2 regions of the Pantoea sp. E956-1 genome follow, and region 1 is predicted to be linked to the other one. Evidence: predicted binding sites of a transcription regulator. Region 1 holds the regulator's gene; the other holds the start of a gene.
The links. The regulator ArgR, encoded in region 1, controls arginine synthesis, uptake and breakdown. The targets are predictions, from matches to a motif close to ANTGAATAAAAATACANT.

Region 1 (7,897 bases):
CTTCCTTTCAGAACGCGATGAATCGCTGGAGCGGGCGGCGCAATATCAGCAGGTTATTGACGACTTTCCGCGCCTGGCACGCGAACTGCGTCAGCAGATTGCCGCGCTGAGTGACAGCGGGAAAACCGTGCGCAATAACATGAGCAGCGCCGAGCTGGATCAGGAGATCCTGCAGGTCAGCAGCCAGTTGCTGGAAGAAGGTCGTCAGGCGCGGCAGGAGCAGGATCGGGCGCGGGAAATCAGTGATTCGCTGTCGCAGCTGCCGCAGCAACAGACAGAAGCGCGCCGGGCGATGACGGAGAGCGAACGCCGGCTGCAGGGCGTCAGCAGTAGTTCGCCACAGGGCCAGCTGCAACTGGCGGCTCGCCAGGCGGAAAGCGCGGCGAATAAAGCGCTGGTCGATGAACTTGAGCTGGCCCAGCTCTCTGCCAACAACCGTCAGGAACTGGCGCGGATGCGGGCTGAAGCCCACCAGCGTAAAGCGACTCAGCTCGATAATTACCTGCAGGCGCTGCGCAACCAGCTCAACGATCAGCGACAACGTGAAGCGGAAGTCGCACTGGCTCGCACCGAGCAGCTGGCGGAAAACAGTGGCGATCTGCCGCCAGAGATCAGCGATCAGTTTCGGGTTAACCGCGAACTCTCGGTTGCCCTGAATCAGCAGGCGCAGCGCATGGATCTGGTCGCGTCGCAGCAGCGGCTGGCCACCAACCAGATTATTCAGGTCCGTCAGGCGCTTTCTACCCTGCGTGAACAGTCGCAGTGGCTGGGTGCCTCTAATCTGCTGGGCGAAGCGCTACGGGCGCAGGTCGCGCGTCTGCCGGAGATGCCCAAGTCGCAGCAGATTGATAATGAGATGGCACAGCTTCGCGTGCAGCGGCTCAATTATGAAGATCTGCTGGAGCGCCAGGAGGCGCTGCGTAAGGGACGGCAGGCCGATGGTCAGCCCTTCACCGCAGACCAGAAGCGTATTCTTGATGCGCAGCTACGCACACAGCGGGAACTGCTCAATTCGCTGATCTCCGGCTGTGACACGCTGATTCTGGAGATCACCAAGCTCAAGGTTGGCAATACGCAGTTGCAGGATGCGCTGACGGAAGTCAAAGAGGCGACGCACCGCTATCTGTTCTGGACCGCCGACGTTAACCCGATTGGTTTGAGTTATCCGCTGGATCTGGCCAAAGATCTTTCCCGTCTGCTGTCGCTGGATACGCTGGGTCAGCTCGGCAAAGCGATGGCAATGATGTTTACCAGCCGCAACTCGGTGCTGCCGATTATTGGTGCGTTGCTGCTGGTCGGCTTCAGCATCAGTTCGCGCCGCCATTTCAATGCCTTCCTTGACCGTTCTGCCAGCAAAGTCGGCAAGGTCACTCAGGATCGTTTCCGCCTGACTATCCGTACCCTGTTCTGGTCTATCCTGGTGGCGCTGCCGCTGCCGGTATTATGGGGGGCGTTGGGTTATGGCCTGCAGAACGCCTGGCCCTACCCTATCGCCGTAGCGATTGGTGATGGCATTACCGCCACGCTGCCACTGCTGTGGGCGTTTATGATCAGCGCTGCCTTTGCCCGTCCTAACGGCCTGTTCATTGTGCATTTTCGCTGGCCGCAAAACCGGGTGGCGCGCGCCATGCGCTACTACTCGCTGAGCATCGGATTGATTGTGCCGCTGATTATGTTGCTGATCGCCTTTGGTAATCTGGAAGATCGGCAGTTCTCCTCGTCGCTGGGCCGTCTCTGTTTCATCCTGATCTGCGGGGCAATCAGCATTGTCACCGTGAGCCTGAAGCGTTCCGGGATTCCGCTCTATCTCGATAAAGAGGGAAATGGCGAGAACATGGTGAACCGGATGCTGTGGAACCTGATGATCGCCATGCCACTGATGGCGGCTCTCGCTTCCGCCGTGGGTTATCTGGCTACCGCGCAGGCGCTGCTGGCGCGACTGGAGACCTCTGTCGCCATCTGGTTCCTGCTGCTGGTTATCTATCACATTATCCGGCGCTGGATGCTGATTCAGCGTCGCCGGCTTGGCTTTGATCGCGCCCGTCAGCGCCGTGCCGATATGCTGGCTAACCGTGCGCGCAGTGAAGAAGAGAAGGAGCAAGGCTCTCTGAACACTGATGCGATTGAAATTGAAGAGCCGGTAATTGATCTGGATGCGATCAGTGCGCAGTCGCTGCGGCTGGTACGCTCTATCCTGATGCTTATCGCCCTGGTCTCCGTTATTGTGCTGTGGTCAGAAATCCATTCGGCTTTTGGCTTCCTGGAGAATATTCAGCTGTGGGACGTCAGCACTTCCGTGCAGGGCGTAGAGTCGATTCAGCCCATTACCCTGGGATCGGTGCTGATCGCTATCCTGGTATTTATCATCACCACCCAGCTGGTGCGCAATATGCCTGCGCTGCTTGAGCTGGCGCTGTTACAGCATCTTAATCTGACGCCAGGCACGGGTTACGCCATCACCACACTGACCAAATATCTGCTGCTGTTGATTGGCGGACTGATTGGTTTCTCAATGATTGGTATTGAGTGGTCGAAGCTGCAGTGGCTGGTTGCCGCGCTGGGTGTGGGACTGGGGTTTGGTTTGCAGGAGATTTTTGCCAACTTTATTTCAGGTCTGATTATCCTGTTCGAAAAGCCGATTCGTATTGGCGATACCGTGACGATTCGCGACCTGACCGGCAGTATCACGCGGATTAATACCCGCGCGACCACCATTACCGACTGGGACCGCAAAGAGATCATCGTGCCGAACAAAGCCTTTATCACCGAGCAGTTTATTAACTGGTCGCTGTCCGATTCCGTAACACGCGTGGTGCTCACCATTCCGGCTCCGGCGAAAGTCAGCAGTGAACAGGTGACCACCATTCTTATCCAGGCGGCTGAACGCTGCAGCTATGTCCTGGACACGCCGCAACCGGAAGCCTTCCTGGTCGATCTGCAACAAGGGATTCAGTTATTTGAACTTCGTGTCCATGCCGCTGAGATGGGACACCGTATGCCGCTGCGTCACGAACTGCATCAGTTGATTCTGAGCGGATTCGATCAGCACGGTATTGAGATGCCGTTCCCGCCGTTCCAGATGCGTATGGAAACCCTGGGCAAGAAACTGCCTGCCAGCAACGGCACACCCGCGGCCCGCGCCTATAAGTCCGGCGGACTGTAATGCAAAACGCCCGGCTAAGCCGGTGCTGGTCAGTTAAGCGACAGGTGATAACGCAGTCTGGTGCGTGCTGTTAAAAAGGGCACGAGAGTGGAGGCCTGAGCGCCTCTGCTGCTGCAAGGGCTATCCGCAGCGCGGAGGCGCGACGGTGGGCCAGGGAGGGCCGATCCCCGAACGGTTCGTCGGCACGACGTCAAAGCCGAAGGTACCGCGTGAGCGGCGCAAGGACGGCCCGGCAGCAGCAGAGCTGCGCTGGCCCGCACTGCAGCTCGCTCGCCCAGAAAAAAAGCTGCCACGTTTGACCGTGACAGCCTTTACCAATCTAATCTTTACTAATCAGCATTACGGCCAGGCCTGGTTTTTTCAGTCTGAGCCGTCAGTTACTGCTTAACGAACTCTTCGCCCTGGGCGATATCTTTCTTCAGCGTATCCAGCATGCCTGACAGCGCCTGCTGTTCGTAAGCGCTGAGGGTACCAATTGGCCTGCGTTCAGCAATACCGTTTTTACCCAGCAGCAGCGGTTGTGAGAAGAAGCGCGCATGTTCACCCTCGCCTTCTACGTAAGCACACTCCACCACATTAGCCTCACCATTAAGCGCGCGTACCAGTGACAAACCGAAACGTGCGGCTGCCTGGCCCATCGACAGCGTGGCCGATCCGCCACCCGCTTTGGCTTCCACCACTTCAGTGCCGGCATTCTGGATGCGTTTGGTCAGATCGGCCACTTCCTGATCGCTGAAACTGACGCCTTTGACCTGCGACAGCAACGGCAGAATGGTTACGCCGGAGTGGCCACCAATGACCGGGACTTCCACCTGGTCAGGCTGCTTGCCTTTCAATGCAGCCACAAAAGTATTGGCGCGAATGATATCCAGCGTGGTCACGCCGAACAGACGATTCTTGTCGTACACACCGTGCTTTTTCAGCACTTCTGCCGCAATGGCCACGGTGGTATTGACCGGATTGGTGATAACACCAATCAACGCTTTAGGTGCCGTAGTGGCAACCTGTTCGATCAGGTTACGAACGATGCCTGCGTTAACATTAAACAGGTCCGCGCGATCCATACCGGGCTTACGTGCGACACCAGCGGAAATCAGTACCACATCAGCACCCTGTAAGGCGGGTGTGGCGTCTTCTCCACTGAATCCCTGAATAGTCACTGCAGTAGGAATATGGCTGAGATCAACGGCAACACCGGGCGTAACCGGCGCGATGTCATAAAGTGAGAGTTCTGAACCTGCGGGAAGCTGGGTTTTGAGCAGAAGTGCGAGCGCCTGGCCTATGCCGCCAGCGGCACCGAGAACGGCAACTTTCATTCTTAACTCCTTATTAAGGTGGGGCAGAGATGGGCCGAAATTCTATCTGTGTCAGACCTTAATCAACTGCTCAGGCGAAGATAAATATCCGCTGTTAATTCTACGTGTTTTCACACTTAATCTCCGGATTCAAAAGTTACTTATCATTGCGCCTGAATGACCGACAACTATGCCGTCGTCAGACAGAGAACGGCTACGTGCGTTTTCTGTTACTACACCACCAATAATATAACAACTTTGCAACCTTCGCTTTCCGGAGCTGTGACGCGTGTTTTGGTCTGAGCGGATTTATTTGCTATTATCGCCGCCCGCTAGCCGCCCGAACGCTGCTCATCAATCGAACGATTGCATAAAAATGCATTTAAATGCATAATCACCACTCTGCCGCGGGCGGATGCGCGGTTATTCTCATTTTTTATTGGTAACCTATGCGAAACCCATCAAAACAAGACGATCTGGTTAAGGCTTTCAAAGCCTTATTAAAAGAAGAAAAATTCAGTTCCCAGGGCGAAATTGTTCAGGCGCTTCAGGATGAGGGCTTTGAAAATATCAATCAGTCCAAAGTCTCGCGGATGCTGACCAAATTTGGCGCAGTGCGCACCCGGAATGCCAGGATGGAGATGGTCTATTGCCTGCCCGCTGAACTGGGTGTGCCGACCACTACCAGTCCGTTAAAAAACCTGGTACTGGATATCGACTACAACGATGCACTGGTGGTGATTCATACCAGTCCGGGCGCAGCACAGCTGATTGCACGTATGCTGGATTCACTGGGTAAGTCGCACGGGATTCTTGGCACCATTGCCGGCGATGACACGATCTTTATTACCCGTGCGCGCGATTTCACCGTTAAGCAGTTGCACGGCGCAATCCTTACCCTGTTTGAACAGGAACTCTGATCGCGGACTGACGACCGGCCATCATGCGCCAGATCGTCAGTTCATCTCTCTGCTTACACCGTTCCACAACCCTCAACCGCTATCAAAGGTGTAATAAGCCTGGTTTAGCGCCCCTCGCTATTGGTCAGATCTATTACTCTGCTTCACGTTTTGCGCTATTTTACGCTGCTTTACATCACTGAATAGGCACCATTACCCGGATCCAGATCAAACTCCAGTCCGATACACCCCCGTCTTTCGCACTAATCGTTAAAGTGATCTATCTCACTGTTTTTGTAACTAAAAGCAGCGAAAAGGCTATTTTTTACCCTGTTTTTATAACGATAGGTTATTAAAAGTAGCCATAAGGATAAAGAATCACAAAAAAACATTATTAGCGGGGTATTAATTCCTTCCGTTATTAGTTCTATACTTCTTTTCGTGATGCAAATCACACTAAATAAAAAGATAAAAATAGACGACGAGGAAAAATCCATGAACGTAAAAACTACTATTGCTACCCTGAGCATTCTTTCAGCCCTCTCATTTGGTGCTGTGGCAGCAGAATCTATTGATGCGTCACAGGCACAGAATCTGCAGGCTGTCGGCACCATCAGTGTCAGCGGCGTGGCGGGTTCACCGATGGATATCAAACAGAAACTCAGCGACAAAGCCGATCAGCAGGGCGCAAAAGCCTATCGCGTGATTGAGGCATACAACAACGGCAACTATCACGCTACCGCCGCACTGTATAACTAAGGCGTAACCGATAATGCCATCAGCTCTCTGTCTGACGCGCCCTTTTGCGCTCCGGAGAGCTGAAGCAGAAATTTCAGGAGAGTTGACCATGAAAATGAAATTAGCTATCGCTGCACTGAGTCTGGCATCCCTGTTCTCCGTGGGTGCTAACGCCGCCAGCCTGGTGTCCAGCGAACAGGCACAGGGTCTGCAGCCAATGAATCAGACCATCAGCATTGGTGGACGAAATGGCGACCAGACGCATATCCGTCAGGTGCTGTCAGAGAAAGCGGATGCCCAGGGCGCGAGCCACTATCGCATCATCGAAAACAACCAGGATAACACCTGGCACGTTACCGCTGAGCTTTATAAATAATTAACCGTGATGATGCCTGAATGGCGTCAGAAGATATCGACGACCCGCCTTTACGAGTAACCGCAGGTTGTTGAATGTATTGAGGAGACGAACATGAATATCAAAACAACCATCGCTACAGTCAGCTTGCTTTCCGTCATCGCGTTCGGCGCATCAGCCGCACAGCTGGTCACCGGAGCGCAGACGCAGAACCTGCAGCCTGCGGGCACCGTGACCATCAGTGGAACCGCGGGATCGCCAATGGATTACCGCGCTGAGCTTTCTCAGAAAGCGGATGAACAGGGTGCCAGCGCCTATAAAGTTATTGAGGCGCGCACCGGTGATAACTATCACATCACTGCACAGCTTTATAAGTAATTCCTCGTCAGATTTATGACGAACCCTTTGGCCCCGCTCGCCGGGGCCTTTTTTCATCTGACGTTTTATCTGACGTTAAAGTGAAGCTGGCCTTCCAGCTCTTCTTCCGCTTCATCAAATAACAGTATCAGCGCGCCATAACGCCGTCGCTGTCCCCTGCCCAGATTAACAAATTCAATCTCCAGCGGCAGCGGTAACCGATCGCCCGTCACCACATCCCATAATCCATCCAGATCGCAGATGCGGCGCTCTTCCAGCGCAAATCGCTCGCTGAACTGGCGGAAGAAATGGGCCTGATCGACAATTTCATTAAAATCAAAACGCTCGATTTTCATGCTGACGGCTCCCATGCTCCGTCTGCGGGCGACCTTTGCCGCCCGTTACTGTCCGCTAGCTCAAACCGCCAGGTGCAGCGCTTTGACCTCCAGGTACTCTTCCATGCCCAGTACCGAACCTTCGCGGCCCAGCCCCGACTCTTTTACACCACCAAACGGCGCCAGCTCGGTTGATACGGCACATTCATTGATGCCGATCATGCCGCTTTCCAGCGCGGCTGAAACACGGAACACCCGCTGCAGATTCTGGGTGTAAAAGTAAGCGGCAAGGCCGAACGGCGTATCGTTAGCGCGGCGGATGACGTCATCTTCATCATCAAAGCGGAAGCAGGCAGCCACCGGACCAAAAGTCTCCTCCTGCGCCAGCTGCATCCCTTCGTGCGCCTCAGTAATCACAGTAGGCTGCCAGAAGTTGCCACCCAGCGCATGTCGCTCGCCACCCGCCAGTAATTTGCCGCCTTTTGCTACCGCATCATTGACGTGCTGTTCAACCTTTTCCACTGCCGATGCCTCAATCAATGGCCCGACAATGACGCCCTCTTCCATGCCGTTGCCCACCTTCAGCTTGTTCACTTCGGCAGCCAGCTGCTGAGTAAAACGATCATAAATAGCATTGTGAATGTAGAAGCGGTTTACGCTGACGCACACCTGGCCCGCATTACGGAATTTATTGGCAATGGCGCCCTGTACGGCGGCATCAATGTCGGCATCGTCAAACACGATATAGGGGGCAT
Region 2 (7,897 bases), on a different contig from region 1:
AGATCAGGCCTGGCAGCAGGGCCTGACCGAGCCCGATCCGCGCGCCGATCTCTCGGGTCAGGATGTGATGCGCAAGCTGGTTATCCTGGCGCGTGAGGCAGGTTACAACATCGAGCCGGATCAGGTGCGGGTGGAATCGCTGGTGCCCAATAACTGTCAGCAGGGATCTGTCGACCACTTCTTTGAAAATGGCGAAGAGCTGAATGAGCAGATGCTGCAGCGGCTCGAAGCCGCGCAGGAGATGGACCTGGTGCTGCGTTACGTTGCCCGGTTTGATGCCAACGGCAAGGCGCGCGTGGGTGTTGAAGCGGTGCGTCCGGAGCATCCGCTGGCCTCACTGCTGCCGTGCGACAATGTCTTTGCGATTGAGAGCCGCTGGTACCGCGACAATCCGCTGGTGATCCGCGGGCCGGGCGCAGGCCGGGATGTCACCGCAGGCGCTATCCAGTCAGATATTAATCGCCTCGCACAACTGCTGTAACTCCTCCTCCTCAGGCGCTTCGGCGCCTGTTTTCAATGCGTTATCTCTCCCCTGTTGAATTGCCTTCATGTTGATTGAAAATTGATCACGACTGTTGACCATTTTTAAGTTGACGGCACAGCCAGATTACGTCATTTTGAACATCTGGACGTCTAAACGTGTAGATGTTCTCAGGCCGATTGTTAATCGATGAGGGTGCAGGATGAGTTTCTTTCATGCCAATCAGCGCGAAGCGCTAAACCAGAGCCTGGCTGAGCTGAACGGGCAAATAAATGTTTCATTTGAGTTCTTCCCGCCTCGTACCAGCGAGATGGAAGAGACCCTGTGGACCTCCATCGATCGCCTGAGCAGCCTGAAACCGAAATTCGTTTCTGTGACCTACGGTGCGAACTCAGGCGAACGCGATCGCACTCATAGCATTATCAAAGGCATTAAAGATCGCACCGGTCTGGAAGCCGCACCCCATCTGACCTGTGTCGATGCCACGCGCGATGAACTGCGTACCATCGCTCAGGATTACTGGAACAACGGCATCCGTCACATTGTGGCACTGCGCGGCGATCTGCCATCAGGCAGCGGTAAGCCAGAAATGTACGGCAGCGATCTGGTGTCGCTGCTGAAAGAGGTGGGTGATTTTGATATTTCGGTTGCGGCCTATCCGGAAGTCCATCCCGAAGCGAAAAGCGCCCAGGCGGATTTGATTAACCTGAAGCGAAAAATCGATGCAGGCGCCAACCGGGCCATTACTCAGTTCTTCTTCGATGTTGAAAGCTATCTGCGTTTCCGCGATCGCTGTGTCGCGACCGGCATTGACGTGGAAATTGTGCCGGGCATTCTGCCGGTCTCTAATTTTAAACAACTGCAACGCTTTGCCACGCTGACCAATGTGCGCGTGCCAGGCTGGATGAGCGCGATGTTTGCCGGTCTGGATGACGATCCGGAAACGCGCAAAATGGTGGGAGCCAATATCGCGATGGATATGGTAAAAATCCTGTCACGCGAAGGGGTGAAGGATTTCCATTTCTACACGCTGAACCGTGCCGAAATGAGTTACGCCATTTGTCACACCCTGGGCGTGCGTCCTGCTGCTGCGGCGGCTTAACCGCTCTGCTTCAGCCAATAAAAAAGTCGGGAGAGTCCCGACTTTTTTGTTTTTACTGCAGAGCGGCGCTGACGATTGTCAGCGCCTGACCTCCGTTAACCGGTATTGCGCATGCCTGCCGCGACACCGGCAATGGTCACCATCAGCGCCTGCTCAACGCGGGCATCCGGTTCATCGCCATTCGCTTCCCGCGCGCGCGAGCGATGCAGCAGTTCCGCCTGGAGTACGTTGAGCGGATCGGTATAGACGTTACGCAGTGCAATTGACTCGGCAATCCACGGCTGGTCAGCCATCAGGTGTGAGTCATTGGCAATGGTCAGGACCGCTTTGATATCCGCATCAAGCTGATCGCGCAGCTGTTTGCCCAGCGGCCAGAGTGATTTCTCGACCAGACGCTGATCGTAATATTCCGCCAGCCACAAGTCCGCTTTTGAGAATACCATCTCCAGCATACCCAGACGGGTAGAGAAGAATGGCCAGTCGCGGCACATCGCTTCCAGCTGATCCTGATGACCGGCGGCCATCGCCTGTTGCAGGGCCGCACCGGCACCCAGCCACGCGGGCAGCATCAGACGGTTCTGCGTCCAGGCGAAAATCCATGGAATCGCACGCAGCGACTCCACGCCGCCGGTAGGCCGGCGTTTGGCGGGACGTGAGCCCAGCGGTAATTTACCCAGCTCCTGCTCCGGCGTCGCTGAGCGGAAATAGGGCACGAAGTCAGCATTTTCACGCACATAACCGCGATACATCGCACAGGAGTCGGCGGAGAGCTGATCCATAATGTCGCGCCATTCACGTTTTGGCTCCGGCGGCGGCATCAGGTTCGCTTCCAGAATTGCGCCGGTGTAAAGCGACAGGCTGGCGATGGTCACGGCGGGTAAACCATATTTAAAGCGAATCATCTCGCCCTGTTCAGTCACGCGCAGACCGCCGCGCAGGCTGCCTGGCGGTTGCGACAGCAGCGCTGCATGGGCGGGTGCGCCGCCACGGCCAATGCTGCCACCGCGTCCATGGAACAACGTCAGTGAAATCCCGGCTTTCTCACAGGTTTTAATCAGGGCATCCTGTGCCTGATATTGCGCCCAGCTGGCGGCCATCACACCGGCATCTTTCGCCGAGTCAGAATAGCCAATCATCACCATCTGTTTGCCCTGAATAAAGCCGCGATACCAGTCGATGCTCAGCAGCTGGCTCATCACGTCATTGGCGTTATTCAGGTCATCAAGCGTTTCAAACAGCGGTGCAACCGGCATGGCATAACCGATGCCTGCTTCTTTCAGCAGCAGATGCACGGCCAGCACGTCAGAAGGGGTTTTCGCCATCGAGATAACATAGGCGGCGATAGAACCCTGTGGCGCTTCAGCCGCGACGCGACAGGTCTCCAGCACTTCACGTGTTTCATCGCTGGGTTCCCAGCTGCGAGGCAGCAGCGGACGCTTGGAATTCAGTTCACGGATCAGGAAGGCCTGCTTGTCTGCTTCGGACCAGCTTTCATAATCGCCGAGGCCCAGATAGCGGGTCACTTCAGCAATCGCTTCGGTGTGACGGGTACTCTCCTGACGCAGATCGATACGCACCAGCGGCACGCCGAAGCATTTCACGCGGCGCAGCGTATCAAGCAACTGACCGTTGGCGATGATGCCCATGCCGCACTTTTGCAGTGACTGATAGATGGCAAACAGCGGATCCCACAGCTGAGCGTTGGAGACCAGCAGATCGGCCGGGCGCGGCAGACGTTCACCTTTCAGGCGGCGTTCCAAAAATGACTGGGTAGTCATTAACTGGCTGCGCAGACGTTTCAGGATCATACGATAAGGTTCAAGCGCTTCCGGATCGCCGCTGAGTTCACGGATCTCTTCAGTGCACTCTGACATCGACAACTCAGAGATCAATACGCCGATATCGCGCAGGAACAGGTCAGTGGCTTTCCAGCGACTCAGTTGCATAACGTGGCGGGTAATCGCCGCCGTAACGTTAGGGTTACCGTCGCGGTCGCCACCCATCCATGAGGTGAACTGAACCGGCACGAAATCGACCGGCAGCTTAATGCCGAACGCCTCTTCTACCTGTTCGTTCAGCTCACGCAGGAAAGCGGGTACGCCTTCCCACAGGCTGTTTTCCACTACGGCAAAGCCCCATTTGGCTTCGTCGATAGGGGTCGGACGATATTTGCGGATCTCATCGGTGTGCCACGCCTGTGCCACCAGCTGACGCAGACGGCGCATAATCTGGTTACGTTCGTAGTCGGAGACGTCGCTGTGATCGAGCTGTTTCAGGCAGCTGTTAACCTCGACCAGCTTGTGAATCAGCGTACGGCGGGTGATTTCAGTCGGGTGAGCCGTCAGCACCAGCTCCAGTGACAGCGACTCAATGGCCGCAAGGATGTCGCTTTCGCTGATATCTTTCTGCTGCTTCAGGATATCAAAGGTCTTTTTCAGCAGTTCAGGATGGTTCTCACCCTCGCCACTTTGCGAGATGGTCTGATACTGCTCAGCCACGTTGGTGAGATTCAGAAACTGGCTAAAAGCGCGAGCAACCGGCAGAAGCTCCTCGTTGGAGAGGTTCTGCAACGTATTGAGCAGTTCTTTACGATGAGTGTCGTTTCCTGCGCGGGATGACTTAGAGAGCTTACGGATGGTTTCCACCTGGTCGAGGATGTTCTCTCCCAGTGCATCCTTAATCGTATCCCCGAGCAGTTTGCCGAGCATACTGACATTACTTCGCATTGCGGAATATTGTTCGTTCATTGGACCCTGACACCCTTATCGTCTTGAAAAACTTCTACACCCGACCTTTCAGGCAGCAGAAAAATCAGCAACATCGTGTTCCCCCCTAATCTACAGGGAACCGGCTCCGTTGCCGCCTGTCCGCATTCTGAAACGTTCTGGATAATCACCCGGTGGGCATAACATCGTCTTTTATCTAGCCACGTAATGTTGCGTTCGTCAAATGCGTTAAAGTGCGCTGAAGATGCGGCTAAATAACGGAAATTGGTAGAATTTATGGGTAAGGAAGCGGGATAAGTTATTCTTATTGCTAAATCCCGCAGAATGAAGGGGCATTTTACTGTTAATTCAGTGAAATGCCCCATTTGCTGTTAATCAGTGACAAAAATGCTGCACAACCTGACTGATAAGCGCCCTTGTCGGCTTAATAAATGCAGTATCAATAAATTCGTCAGGCTGATGTGCCTGCTCAATCGACCCCGGACCCAGTACCAGCGTCGGGCAGAGCTGCTGAATAAAAGGCGCTTCGGTGCAGTAGTTCACCACCTCAGTGGGTATACCCAGCAATTTCTCGACCACACTGACCAGTTCATGATCTGCCGGACACTCGTAGCCGGGAATCGGCGGATGCAGTTCAGCTACTGTGACACGGCCCGGCCAGCGTGCACTGACTGGTGCCAGTGCCTCGTTCAGGAGCCCATCGAGATCGCCCAGCGACAGTCCCGGCAGCGGCCGGATATCCATATGCAGTTCACAGCAGGCGCAGATACGGTTAGCGGCGTCACCCCCATGAATATGACCAAAATTCATGGTGGGGTAGGGAATGGCAAAGCCATCATGGTGATAACGCTCCTGCAGCGTATTACGCAGTTGCATCAGGTGGGTGATCGACTCATGCATCAACTCAATGGCATTGACCCCTCGGGCGGGATCGCTGGAATGGCCCGACTTCCCTTCAATACGGATCACATTCGACAGGTGACCTTTGTGCGCACGCACCGGTTTAAGCGAGGTTGGTTCACCGATGATGGCGCAGTCGGGGCGCAGCTGCGTCGATTCAGAAAAATATTTGGCGCCAGCCATGGTGGTCTCTTCATCGGCCGTAGCGAGGATATAGAGCGGCTTGCTCAGCGTGCTGACATCCACATCGCGCAGCGTATCGAGAATAAAGGCGAAGAAGCCTTTCATGTCTGCCGTACCCAGGCCATAGAGCTTGTTGTCGTGCTCGGTCAGGGTAAAGGGATCGCGTGTCCAGCGACCATCATCAAAAGGAACGGTATCGGTGTGACCCGCTAACAGCAGGCCGCCCGCACCGCTTCCGGTACGCGCCAGCATATTAAATTTATTGCGGGTGCCGGGCACCGGCTGCACTTCAACGCTGAAGCCGAGGTCGCGAAACCAGCCGGCCAGCAAATTGATTAAAGTTTCATTACTCTGATCCAGTGCGGCATCGGTTGCGCTGATCGACGGTGTTGCGATTAACTGGCGGTACAGTTCAATAAAAGGCGGTAATTTTGTCTTCACTGTTGACGGTCCTTGGGTTAGGATGTATCCATATTCATGCAGTAATAGTGAATAAAAATACATTAACGTCCTCTGCAAGGGAACCTTAAATCACTGCAGATGACAGGGTGGGTAACGGGGCAAGGCCGCGACCCGGAACGTGCGACTGTAAAAAGGGTTACAGCCTGATGTTGAATACGCTGATCGTTGGTGCCAGTGGTTATGCTGGTACAGAGCTTGCCACCTTCCTGAATCGCCATCCACATATCAACATAACCGCTTTGGCGGTTTCGGCGCAAAGCCCTGATGCCGGCAAGCGCCTCTCCGATCTTCATCCGCAGCTGAAAGGTGTGGTGGATTTGCCGCTGCAGCCGCTGAGCAGCGCGGCCGAGTGGGCAGACAAGGTGGATGTGGTGTTCCTGGCGACGGCCCACGAAGTCAGTCACGATCTGGCGCCGGAATTTCTCAAGGCTGGTTGTATGGTGTTCGACCTGTCGGGCGCGTTCCGCGTCAATGACGCAGACTTTTATACCCGCTTTTATGGCTTCACCCATCAGCATGGCGACTGGCTGGATAAAGCCGTTTACGGCCTTGCCGAATATCAGCATGAGAAAATTCAGCAGGCGCAGCTGGTGGCTGTGCCAGGTTGCTATCCGACCGCTGCGCAGCTGGCGCTGAAGCCCCTGGTGGATGCCGGACTGTTAAACGAGGCGCAGTGGCCGGTAATCAACGCCACCAGCGGCGTGAGCGGTGCCGGACGTAAAGCCAATGTCGGCACCAGCTTCTGCGAAGTGAGCCTGCAGCCTTACGGCCTGTTCAATCATCGTCATCACCCGGAAATCGTCGCGCACCTTGGTACGCCGGTGATCTTCACTCCGCATCTGGGTAACTTCCCGCGCGGTATCCTGGCAACGATCACCTGCCGTCTTAAAGCGGGTGTCAGCCGTGAAGATATTGCCGCCGTTTTCCATCGCGCCTATGACAACAAGCCGCTGGTGCGGCTCTATGAAAAGGGCGTGCCGGCGCTAAAAGCCGTTGTGGGCCTGCCTTACTGCGATATCGGTTTTGAAGTGCAGGGCGAGCATCTGATTGTCGTGGCCGCCGAAGATAATCTGCTGAAAGGCGCGGCATCGCAGGCGGTACAGTGCCTGAACATCCGGTTCGGCTTCCCTGAAACGCAGTCACTGATTTAACGGATAAATAAACCATGACCAATCCATTGATTATCAAGCTGGGCGGTGTGTTGTTAGACAGCGAAGAAGCGCTGGCCCGCCTGTTTGAAGCGCTGCTGACCTACCGCAGCGCCCATCAGCGCCCGCTGATCATTGTCCACGGCGGCGGTTGCCTGGTGGATGAACTGATGAAAAAGCTGGCGCTGCCGGTGAAGAAGAAAAATGGCCTGCGTGTCACACCAGCCGATCAGATTGACATTATTACCGGTGCGCTGGCGGGAACCGCGAATAAAACGCTGCTGGCCTGGGCAAAAAAATCGGGCATTAACGCGGTGGGCCTCTGCCTGGGTGATGCGGGCATCGTGAACGTCACACCTTTCGATGAAGAACTCGGCCATGTTGGCCACGCAATGCCGGGCGATCCGGCATTGCTGAACACCCTGCTGGCGGCTGGTTATATGCCGGTGGTGAGCTCAATTGGTATTACTGACAGCGGCGAACTGATGAACGTTAACGCTGACCAGGCGGCGACCGCACTGGCCTCGACGCTGGGCGCTGATCTGGTCCTGTTGTCAGACGTCAGTGGTATTCTCGACGGCAAAGGTCAGCGCATCGAAGAGATGACCGCCGACAAAGCTGAGCAGCTGATTACCCAGGGCATTATTACCGACGGCATGATTGTGAAAGTGCACGCTGCGCTTGATGCGGCGCGTACTCTGGGCCGTCCGGTGGATATTGCCAGCTGGCGTCATGCTGAGCGGCTACCTGACCTGTTTAACGGCGTGTCGATTGGCACCCGGATTCTCGCTTAACGACTCTGATTCAAGGATTACGAAATGCAAACGCAAAACATCAAAAAAATCGTTCTGGCTTACTCCGGTGGTCTTGATACTTCGGCCATCATTCCATGGCT

Region 2: argC (N-acetyl-gamma-glutamyl-phosphate reductase) is a predicted target of ArgR. The motif match lies at 5,880-5,897, and genes of this name have one in related genera.

The regions. Positions count from the first base shown of each region.
Region 1 is NZ_CEUYZP010000012.1:102,786-110,682, forward strand. Features, by position in the region: gene mscM (miniconductance mechanosensitive channel MscM) at 1-3,163, shown strand, start outside; gene mdh (malate dehydrogenase) at 3,541-4,479, opposite strand; gene argR (transcriptional regulator ArgR) at 4,908-5,378, shown strand; gene yhcN (peroxide/acid stress response protein YhcN) at 5,853-6,116, shown strand; gene AC0T7J_RS21855 (YdgH/BhsA/McbA-like domain containing protein) at 6,205-6,471, shown strand; gene yhcN (peroxide/acid stress response protein YhcN) at 6,565-6,828, shown strand; gene AC0T7J_RS21865 (barstar family protein) at 6,894-7,163, opposite strand; gene AC0T7J_RS21870 (NAD-dependent succinate-semialdehyde dehydrogenase) at 7,224-7,897, opposite strand, start outside.
Region 2 is NZ_CEUYZP010000016.1:11,848-19,744, reverse strand. Features, by position in the region: gene AC0T7J_RS24080 (bifunctional aspartate kinase/homoserine dehydrogenase II) at 1-481, shown strand, start outside; gene metF (methylenetetrahydrofolate reductase) at 684-1,583, shown strand; gene ppc (phosphoenolpyruvate carboxylase) at 1,679-4,330, opposite strand; gene argE (acetylornithine deacetylase) at 4,685-5,833, opposite strand; gene argC (N-acetyl-gamma-glutamyl-phosphate reductase) at 6,001-7,005, shown strand; gene argB (acetylglutamate kinase) at 7,020-7,796, shown strand; gene AC0T7J_RS24050 (argininosuccinate synthase) at 7,821-7,897, shown strand, end outside.